2 linked regions of the Thiorhodovibrio winogradskyi genome follow. The protein of the gene in region 1 interacts with the protein of each later gene in a pairwise test. Links are inferred from orthologs where the notes say so. Each region holds a gene or a part of one and is shown on either strand. Other genes may lie near its edges.

Region 1 (4,886 bases):
TATGCGCGGCTTGACCACCATGATCTGAGCGCCTTGCCGGGGCTGGAGCACCCCGGAGTGGGCGAGCTGTTGCGCTGGATTGCCGGGCAGGTCGCAGGTGTGTTGCCTCAGCTTGATGGTCTGGAGCTGAACCCGACTCCGGGCCGCGGTGCTGTGTTGACTTTGTCCATGCCAGATTCCGCTCGTCTTGAGTCCAACCCGAGTGCCAGCCTGGACCTCGGTTTGGCGCTGCCATCGCTGTGATTCAGCACTGTGATTCAGCGCTGCGGTCAAGCAATCTGTCTAGTGATGTGTCTAGCCCATGGCATATAGCATTCACGAAATGTTCCATAGCCTGCAAGGCGAGGGCGCACGCAGTGGGCGCTCGGCGCTTTTCTGTCGCTTCGCCGGCTGCAATCTCTGGTCCGGGCGCGAGCAGGATCGCGCGCTAGCCATTTGTCGCTTCTGCGATACCGAATTTCGTGGCACTCATGGCCGCGGTGGGGGTGTCTTTGCCTCGGCTGCTGCCCTGGCTGATCATCTGCACAGCATTTGGCAGTCGGAAACAGGCGGGGATGGACGGCCTTACATTGTCTGCACCGGCGGGGAACCGCTGCTGCAACTCGACGGGCCCCTGATGGATGCCCTGCATGCCCGCGGCAGCGAAATCGCGGTCGAGACCAATGGAACCATCGAACCGCCAGCCGGGATTGATTGGCTGTGCGTTAGCCCGAAAGCAGGAGCGCCCTTGGTGGTGACGCGCGGCGATGAGCTCAAGCTAGTATTTCCGCAGCCTGGACTGACGCCCGAGGTATTGGATGCGTTCGCGCGGCTTGAATTTCATGAGTTTTTCTTGCAACCCTGCGATGGACCTGAACGCGCGGCCAACATCACGGCAGCCTTGACCTACTGCAAGGCTCACCCGCGCTGGCGGCTGAGCCTGCAGTTGCACAAGCTGCTGGGGATTCGTTAAAGCGCGGGATCCCAGTATTCCCGAACGAGGAGCTCCCGATGCTTCACTTTCAACAGCCTGCACAGAGCCGAGGACCGGAGGGGGAGGCATTGGTAGGGTCGAGTTCCAGGCAGCGGTCGAAGATGCTGGTGACTTGATCGGTCGCTCAATCCGATGCGCACATGCCGGTTTGGCTTTGGCGTCAGGCGGGCTTGGGGTCTGCCGGGAGTCCAGGAACCTGTGGTATAGTCGCGGGCTGATTTTTACTGACTGGCGCGCCGCGCCGGGGAGCGATGAACATGAGCTTTTTTATTTCCGATGCCATGGCCCAGGTCGAGGGCGGGGCAGGTCCGGCTGATCCCTTTCTTGGGCTGCTGTTTCCCATTGGTCTGATCATCATTCTCTACTTTCTGATGATCCGTCCTCAGATTAAACGCCAAAAGGAGCACAAGGCGCTGGTCGATGGGCTGAGCAAGGGAGATGAAGTGGTTACCATGGGCGGTGTTGCTGGCCGTATTGTTGATATCGGGGACAACTTTGCCCAGTTGGAGGTGGCTGATGGTGTCACCATCAAAATTCGCCGCCCCTCGGTCGAGGCCGTGCTGCCGAAAGGTTCGTTAAAAGAACTCTAGCGATAAAGCACTCTCGCCAAAAGCAAGTCCTGCCGAAGCGTCAGCAAGCGAGCCCGGCTGCGCAAGTGGCGGTGGCTGGCCTGTCCTGTTTCGCCTCCTTTTCGACAAATGACCGACTGAATCTGCGCTGAGTCTGCGATGAATCATTATCCACTGTGGAAAAACCTGCTGATTCTGGGCGTGGTCCTGGTCGGGGTGGTGCTTGCGCTGCCCAATTTGTTCTCCCAGGATCCCTCGATTGAAATCACCGCCGAGCGGGGCGCCGAGATCAATGATGGCAGCATCGCCGAGATTCGCGCGGTGTTTGAAAATGCCGATGTCACGGTCAAGGATATCGAGTCCTTGGAGGGAGATCGCCTGCTCGCGCGTTTTCGCACATCGGGTGAGCAGTTGCGCGCGCTGGAGGTGATGCAGGCGACTCTGGCGGACCGCTACCGCAGTGCCCTGACGCTTTCGCCCGATCTGCCAGGATGGTTGGATGCCATGGGCTTGCAGCCAATGTTCCTGGGCCTGGATCTGCGCGGTGGCATCCATGTGCTGATTGATGTGGATATGGACGCTGCCGTGGCCCAAGCGCTGGAGCGCTATACCGGCGATATTCGCTCGGAGTTGCGCAAGGCGAAGATTCGCTATCTGACGGTGTTGCGCGAGGGCGAGCGGGTGGAGGTGCGCTTCAAGGATGAGGCCACCCGCGATGAAGCAGCCCAAAGGATCCGGCGCGAATTTTCCAATCTCGCGGTTGAAACTTCCACGCGCGATGGGGATTTTTATCTGACTGGCAGTTTGCCACCGGCGCAGCGCGAGGAGGTGAAGCGCTTCGCGCTGCAGCAGAACATTACAACCCTGCGCAATCGCGTCAATGCCCTGGGTGTTGCCGAACCCATTATTCAACGCCAGGGCGAACGGCGTATTGTGGTCCAGCTGCCCGGGGCACAGGATCCCGGTCGGTTAAAGGATTTGTTGGGCGCCACCGCGACCCTGGAGTACCGCCTGGTTGACACGGAAAATAGCGTGCAGGATGCACTCGAGGGTCGGGTGCCAGTGGGGGCGGCTCTTTATCGTGAACGCAACGGTCAACCCATACTGCTCAAGCGTCGGGTGATTGTGACCGGCGATCAAATCACCGACGCCTCGGCCGGATTTGATCAGCAGTCGGGCTCGCCGGCGGTCTTTGTCAGCCTGGATGGACCCGGCGCGCGGCGCATGCGCAATGTCACCACCGAGAACGTCGGCAAACCCATGGCAGTGGTCTTTATCGACAGTCGCGCCGTCACCCGCATGGTCGATGGCGAGCCGGTGAAGGCGCGCGAGCGCACCGAAGAGGTCATTAGTGTCGCCAATATTCTGGAGCCTTTCGGGCGTCGCTTTCAGACCACCGGGCTCGACAGCAGCGACGAGGCGGCTAATCTGGCCTTGTTGCTGCGTGCTGGCGCCCTGGCCGCGCCAATCGAAATCATCGAGGAGCGCACCGTGGGCCCGAGTCTGGGACAGGACAACATCGATCAGGGTTTCCTGTCGGTGGTGATTGGCCTGATGGCGGTGGTGATTTTCATGGCGGTCTATTATCGCCTCTTTGGTCTGGTGGCGGATCTGGTGCTGGTGATCAATCTGGTGATGATCGTCGCGGTGCTGTCGCTGTTGCAGGCGACGCTAACCTTGCCGGGCATTGCCGGCATTGTGCTGACCGTGGGCATGGCGGTGGATGCGAATGTGCTGATTTTCGAGCGTATCCGCGAGGAGATTCGCAATGGCAACTCGCCCCAGGCAAGTATCCATGCGGGCTACGACAAGGCGCTCTCAACCATTGTCGATGCCAATGTCACCACATTGATTGCCGCCGTGGTGTTGTTCAGCTTTGGCACTGGTCCCATCAAGGGCTTCGCGGTCACGCTCTTCATTGGCATTATCACCTCCATGTTCACGGCCATTCTGGGCTCGCGCGCGCTGATCAATCTGATCTATGGCGGGCGGCGGGTGAAAACCCTGGCGATCTGAGCTTGCCTTGATTCCAGGGCTTTTGTGATAGGACCTTTCCCGAATCTGCACCGGCGGAGAACAGCATGGCGCATGCCCAATTGATTAAAGAACTCAATATTGACTTCATCGGCAAGCGCCGCATCGCGGTGGCCATTTCCGCTGTGCTGATGGCGCTGTTTTTGCTGGCAATACTCGTGCGCGGATTCAATTTTGGCCTGGATTTCACTGGCGGCACTGTCATTGAGGTGGGCTATGAGCAGCCGGCGGAGCTGGCGGCCGTGACCCAGGCCTTGGCCGATGAAGGCTTCAAGGATGCCGTGGTGCAGTATTTTGGCTCGCGTCAGGACGTGCTCATCCGGCTGGCGCCGCGTGATGATGAAGAGGTCAATGCTGAACTCAGCGATCAGATTTTCCAGGCGCTGAGCGCCCAGGCCGATGGCGCGGTGGAGTTACGGCGGGTGGAGTTTGTCGGGCCGCAGGTGGGCGAGGAATTGCGCGAGCAGGGCGGGCTGGCCGTGCTCTTCTCGCTGATCGGCATCCTGATCTATGTCGCGCTGCGCTTTGAGTGGCGTTTTGCCGCCGGTGCCGTGGTCGCCATCATCCATGATGTGCTCTTCACCATTGGGATTTTCTCCGTGTTCGCGATTCCTTTTGACTTGACCGTACTGGCGGCCGTGCTGGCGGTCATCGGCTACTCCCTCAATGACACCATTGTCATTTTCGACCGGATGCGTGAAAACTTCCGCAAGATGCGCAAGGGAACAGTGATCGAAATCACCAACCGCTCGATTAACCAGACGCTCTCGCGCACCATCGTGACCTCGGGCACCACGCTGCTGGTGTTGCTGGCGCTCTACTTTCTTGGCGGCGCCGCCATCAGCGGTTTTTCACTGGCGCTCATTATCGGAGTGCTGGTGGGGACCTACTCGACGATTTACGTGGCGACCGCCATGGTGATCTGGCTCGGCATCAGCCGCGTCGATCTCTTGCCAACGGTGAAGGAAGGGGAAGTGCTCGACGACCGGCCCTGAGTTTTGCCTGGCGTGATAGTGGCGCCTTTAACGCCGCGCATCTTTTTGTACATCGCCAATGGCGCGGATCCAGTATCCCTGGGACACTACTTCGATTGGCAAACTGGATAATCCGGTCATGGCGCTCTCCATATCCGGATAACTGCCATGGACCGCGATCACGAGCGGGCCGTTGGGGAGAATGTGCGCGCCCTTGATCTCATGGGTGCGCAGGTACTCTTCGACAGCGGCGAACCTCTTTAGCGCAATCAACTGAATGGTCAGGTGCTCTGGGTTTTGTTCCGAGAGCCACACAAGGTCGTCGCGGGTTTGGGC
Region 2 (4,499 bases), 2.9 Mb from region 1 along the record:
ACGAGGCCGCCTTCGCCGCGCTGGCAGATCAGGCTCGAGGCGCGCTCGCCGCCTAGGCCATCATCTGGGACTCTCGCGAGTTCCAGTCACCGCGCCAGCAGCCACCGGGGCAACCGCAGCAAAGATCCGGGAAAGGCGTCAAATCCTTTCCCTGGCTTGGTTGCATGCCCCTATCCGCACCATTTTCCGCGCCTTTTTTTACTGGGCTCCAATACAGGGGACGGGTTTGAACGCGATCACCGATGCCACTGAGCTCGGCCAGCAACTTGCCGATCTTGGCGAGCGCCTGCGCACTGAAGCCACAACGGCCGACAGCCTTGCCGCGCTTGATGAGGTGCGGGTGCGCTATCTCGGCAAGAGCGGTCATCTCACCGCGTTGCTCAAACAGCTTGGCCGCCTGCCGGCGGAGTCCCGCCCCAGTGCCGGACAGGCAATCAACCAGGCCAAGAGCGCCGCCCAACAGCAGCTCGACCAGGAACGCGCCCGGCTCGAGATCGCGGCGCTTGAGGCGCGGTTGGCCGGCGAGCGCATTGATGTCACCTTGCCGGGTCGCGGCCAGCATCCCGGTGGCTTGCATCCGGTCACCCGCACCATGCAGCGCATCGAGCGTTTGTTCGCCAGCGCCGGTTTCGAAGTGGCCGAGGGGCCGGAAGTCGAGGATGACTACCATAACTTCGAGGCGCTCAATATCCCGCCCGAGCATCCGGCCCGGGCCATGCACGATACTTTTTACTTTCCCGATGGGCGCCTGCTGCGCACCCATACCTCGCCGGTGCAGATTCGCGTGATGGAAAGCCGTGAGCCACCGCTGCGCATTATCGCGCCAGGGCGAGTGTACCGCTGCGACAGCGATTTGACCCACACCCCCATGTTCCATCAGGTCGAGGGCTTTCTGGTCGATGACCGCGCGACCTTTGCCGATCTCAAAGGTGTGCTCTACGACTTCTTGCGCCAGTTTTTTGAACAGGATGACCTCTCCCTGCGCTTTCGCCCGTCCTATTTTCCCTTTACCGAACCCTCGGCCGAGGTGGACGTGCGGTGCGTCAAGTGCGGTGGCAGTGGCTGTCGCATCTGCAAGCAAAGCGGCTGGCTCGAGGTCTTGGGCTGCGGCATGATCCACCCCGAGGTATTCCGCCATGTCGATATCGATAGCGAGCGCTTCCAAGGCTATGCTTTCGGCATGGGGGTCGAGCGCTTGGCCATGCTGCGATATGGCGTGGATGACCTGCGGCTGTTCTTTGAGAACGACCTGCGCTTTCTGGCTCAGTTTCGCTAGGCGGCCCCTGCCGCCAACGGGCGCATGACATCTCCCCGACCAGCCACTCACTTAATTTCATAGCACAAGACAAACACCATGCGACTGAGCGAAGCCTGGCTGCGCGAATGGGTTGACCCACCCATTGATACCCAAACGCTGACTGATCAACTCAGTATGGCCGGGCTTGAGGTCGATGCCGTCGCGCCCGTGGCGGGCGCATTCACCGGTGTGTTAATCGGCCGGGTACTGAGCGTCGAGCCGCATCCGGACGCGGCCAAACTGCGCCTGTGCCGGGTGGATGCCGGTCAGGCTGATCCGCTGCAAATCATCTGTGGCGCGGCCAATGTCGCCGCCGGGCAGCAGGTGCCCGTGGCCGTGATTGGCGCTCGCCTGTCGAATGATTTCAAAATCAAAAAAGCCAAGCTGCGCGGCGTCGAGTCCCACGGCATGATCTGCTCCGCCTCTGAACTGGGCCTGGCCGAATCCTCCGAGGGCATTCTGGTGCTGCCGGATACGGCCCCCATCGGCGACGATTTCCGCGCCTGGATGGGTCTGGACGATCAAGCCATCGAGCTGGATCTGACGCCCGACCGTGGAGACTGCCTGAGCCTGGCCGGCGTGGCGCGCGAGGTCGGCGTCATTAACCGCCTGCCGCTCGGCGGTCCCAGGTTCGACCCTGTCCCGCCCGCCAGCGACGAGCGCTGGCCGCTCGAGATCAGCGCCTCCGCCGCCTGCCCGCACTATGTCTGTCGGCTGGTGCGCGACCTCGACTCCACAGCCCAGACCCCGCTATGGATGCGGGAACGCCTGCGTCGCTGCGGTCTGCGCCCCATTAGCCCGGTGGTGGATGTCACCAACTATGTGCTGCTCGAACTCGGTCAGCCGCTGCACGCTTTCGATGCCGAGCGCTTGACCGGTGCGGTCCAGGTGCGCCTCGCGCGCGCGGGCGAACCCCTGACCCTGCTCAACGACGAACAAATCAAACTCCACCCAGACGCCCTGGTTATTGCCGATGACAGCGGCGCCATTGCCCTTGCCGGCGTCATGGGCGGCGCATCAACAGCGGTGTCCGAGAGCACCCGGCATATTCTGTTTGAAAGCGCTTTCTTTGCGCCTCAAGCCGTCGCCGGGCGCGCGCGCCGTTATGGGCTGCACACGGATGCCTCACACCGTTTCGAGCGTGGCGTCGATCCCGACCTTCAAGTGCGCGCCATCGAGCGCGCCACCGCCCTGCTGCTTGACATCACCGGTGGCACACCAGGCCCGGTGGTAGCAGCCCGGAGCGAATCCGAACTTCCACAGCGCCCGCCCATGGTGCTGCGCCCCGAGCGCATCCCCCGGTTGCTTGGCATCGAACTTGAAGCCACCGAAGTCGAGGACATTCTGACCCGACTCGGCCTGCAGCTTGCACCCACGGCCCGGGGCTGGCAGGTGCAAGTGCCTGGCCATCGCTTCGACCTGCGACGCGAAGCAGACCTGATCGCCGAACTTGGGCGCATTTACGGCTACGATCGCATTTCGCCCAGCCAGGCCCAATCCGCCACCCGCATGACAGCCCCGCGCGAGGCGGATTTCGACCTCGAGCAGGCGCGCGCGCGCTTGATTGATCGGGGCTACTTCGAGGCCGTCACCTACAGCTTCATCAGCCCGGCCCAGCAAGCCCTAATCGACCCCGATTTCCAGGCCTTGGCACTCAGCAACCCCATCTCAGCCGAGCTGTCGGTGATGCGCACCAGCCTATGGCCCGGCCTGCTGCAGACCGCTCAACAAAACCTCGCACGCCAGCAGACGCGGGTGCGCCTGTTCGAGACCGGCCTGCGCTTTCGCATCCAGCAGGGCGACCAGGGCGGTGCCGGGTGCGAAGATGCTGGACTGAAACAGGAGCCCATGCTTGCGGCACTCGCCATCGGGGATCTGATGCCAGAGCAATGGGGCGGCACCGAGCGCCCGATTGACTTTCACGACATCAAGAATGATCTCGAAGGGCTGCTTGCCCTGACCGGAGAGGCAGGGGTATTTTCCCTGGCACCTGCTTCGCATCCAGCTTTGCATCCGGGCCAGTGCGCGCGCATCGAGCGCGCTGGCGCCGAGGTTGGCTGGATCGGCATGCTGCACCCCTCGCTGGCCAGGCAGCTTTCGCTGCCAGACGCCAGCTATCTTTTTGAACTGCGGCTCAATCAGCTCGCCCAGGGGCGTCTTCCCGTCTTCAGCCCAGTGTCACGATTTCCGTCCATTCGCCGTGACCTGGCCTTGCTGGTCGCAACCGACACCCCTTATGCGGCCATTGAGGCGAGCGCCCGCGCCGCCGCCGGAGACTGGCTACGCGAACTGCGGGTTTTTGACATCTACCTTGGGGAGAAAATCGAGTCAAACCGCAAAAGCATCGCTTTGGGATTGATTTTACAGGCATCTTCCCGGACACTTACAGATCAGGACGTGGAGGACGCCGTAGCACGCGTGCTCATCAGGCTGGAACAAGATCTGGGCGCCAGATTAAGGAGTTAAATCAGTGGCACTCACCAAAGCCGACATGGCGGAATATCTATACGAGGAACTTGGCCTCAACAAACGCGAGGCCAAGGATGTGGTTGAGATGTTCTTCGAGGAAATCCGCCGCGCCCTGGAGCGTGGCGAACAGGTCAAGTTATCCGGCTTCGGCAACTTCGATCTGCGCGAAAAAAGGGAACGGCCGGGCCGAAACCCCAAGACGGGAGAGGAAATACCCATCACCGCCAGACGGGTTGTCACCTTCCGTCCTGGGCAAAAACTCAAGTCGCGGGTAGAATCCTATGTCGGAACAGAGCACTAGCAGCCCGAGCAACAACAGCCCGAGTCACAGCAGCGAGCAACTTCCACCCATCCCAGGCAAGCGCTACTTCACCATCGGTGAGGTCAGTGAACTCTGCGATGTCAAACCTCATGTTCTGCGCTACTGGGAGCAGGAATTTCCCCAGCTTAAACCCGTCAAACGGCGCGGCAACCGTCGCTATTACCAGCGTCATGATGTGCTGATGGTGCGCCAGATCCGCAGTCTGCTCTACGACCACGGTTTTACCATCGGCGGCGCCCGCCAACAGCTCTCAAGCGACGCGGCCAAGCAGGACGTTTCCCATAGCACCCAGATCATCCATCAGGTTCGCCTTGAGCTTGAAGAAATCCTGCTCACCCTCAAACGACGAGTCGGCCACGGTTAAAACGACACGCTCTAGGCGGCCAGCATCCATCGCTGACGCCTAGCGTC

What was found. The genes of interacting proteins can lie anywhere in the genome.
Region 2: the proteins of secD (region 1) and pheT interact in binary tests that used the Escherichia coli proteins (3 or more experiments, as listed by UniProt). The link is inferred for Thiorhodovibrio winogradskyi from one-to-one orthologs.

Annotation. Positions count from the first base shown.
Region 1 is NZ_CP121472.1:556,751-561,636, forward strand. What follows is about bases 1,221-4,129. They hold secD (protein translocase subunit SecD), read left to right. Parts: upstream 1,221-1,701; coding sequence 1,702-3,558; downstream 3,559-4,129. Other genes in these bases: yajC (preprotein translocase subunit YajC), read left to right, coding at 1,231-1,563; secF (protein translocase subunit SecF), read left to right, coding at 3,624-4,129. In the rest of the region: Thiowin_RS02665 (6-pyruvoyl trahydropterin synthase family protein), read left to right, coding at 1-243; queE (7-carboxy-7-deazaguanine synthase), read left to right, coding at 302-952; more of secF, read left to right, coding at 4,130-4,571; Thiowin_RS02690 (AAA family ATPase), read right to left, coding at 4,599-4,886. UniProt on the Escherichia coli protein: Part of the Sec protein translocase complex. Interacts with the SecYEG preprotein conducting channel. SecDF uses the proton motive force (PMF) to complete protein translocation after the ATP-dependent function of SecA.
Region 2 is NZ_CP121472.1:3,441,110-3,445,608, reverse strand. Bases 1,042-4,058 are described here. They hold pheT (phenylalanine--tRNA ligase subunit beta), read left to right. Parts: upstream 1,042-1,354; coding sequence 1,355-3,763; downstream 3,764-4,058. Other genes in these bases: Thiowin_RS15470 (MerR family transcriptional regulator), read left to right, coding at 4,048-4,058; ihfA (integration host factor subunit alpha), read left to right, coding at 3,768-4,058; pheS (phenylalanine--tRNA ligase subunit alpha), read left to right, coding at 1,042-1,276. In the rest of the region: rplT (50S ribosomal protein L20), read left to right, coding at 1-56; more of pheS, read left to right, coding at 287-1,041; more of ihfA, read left to right, coding at 4,059-4,067; more of Thiowin_RS15470, read left to right, coding at 4,059-4,452.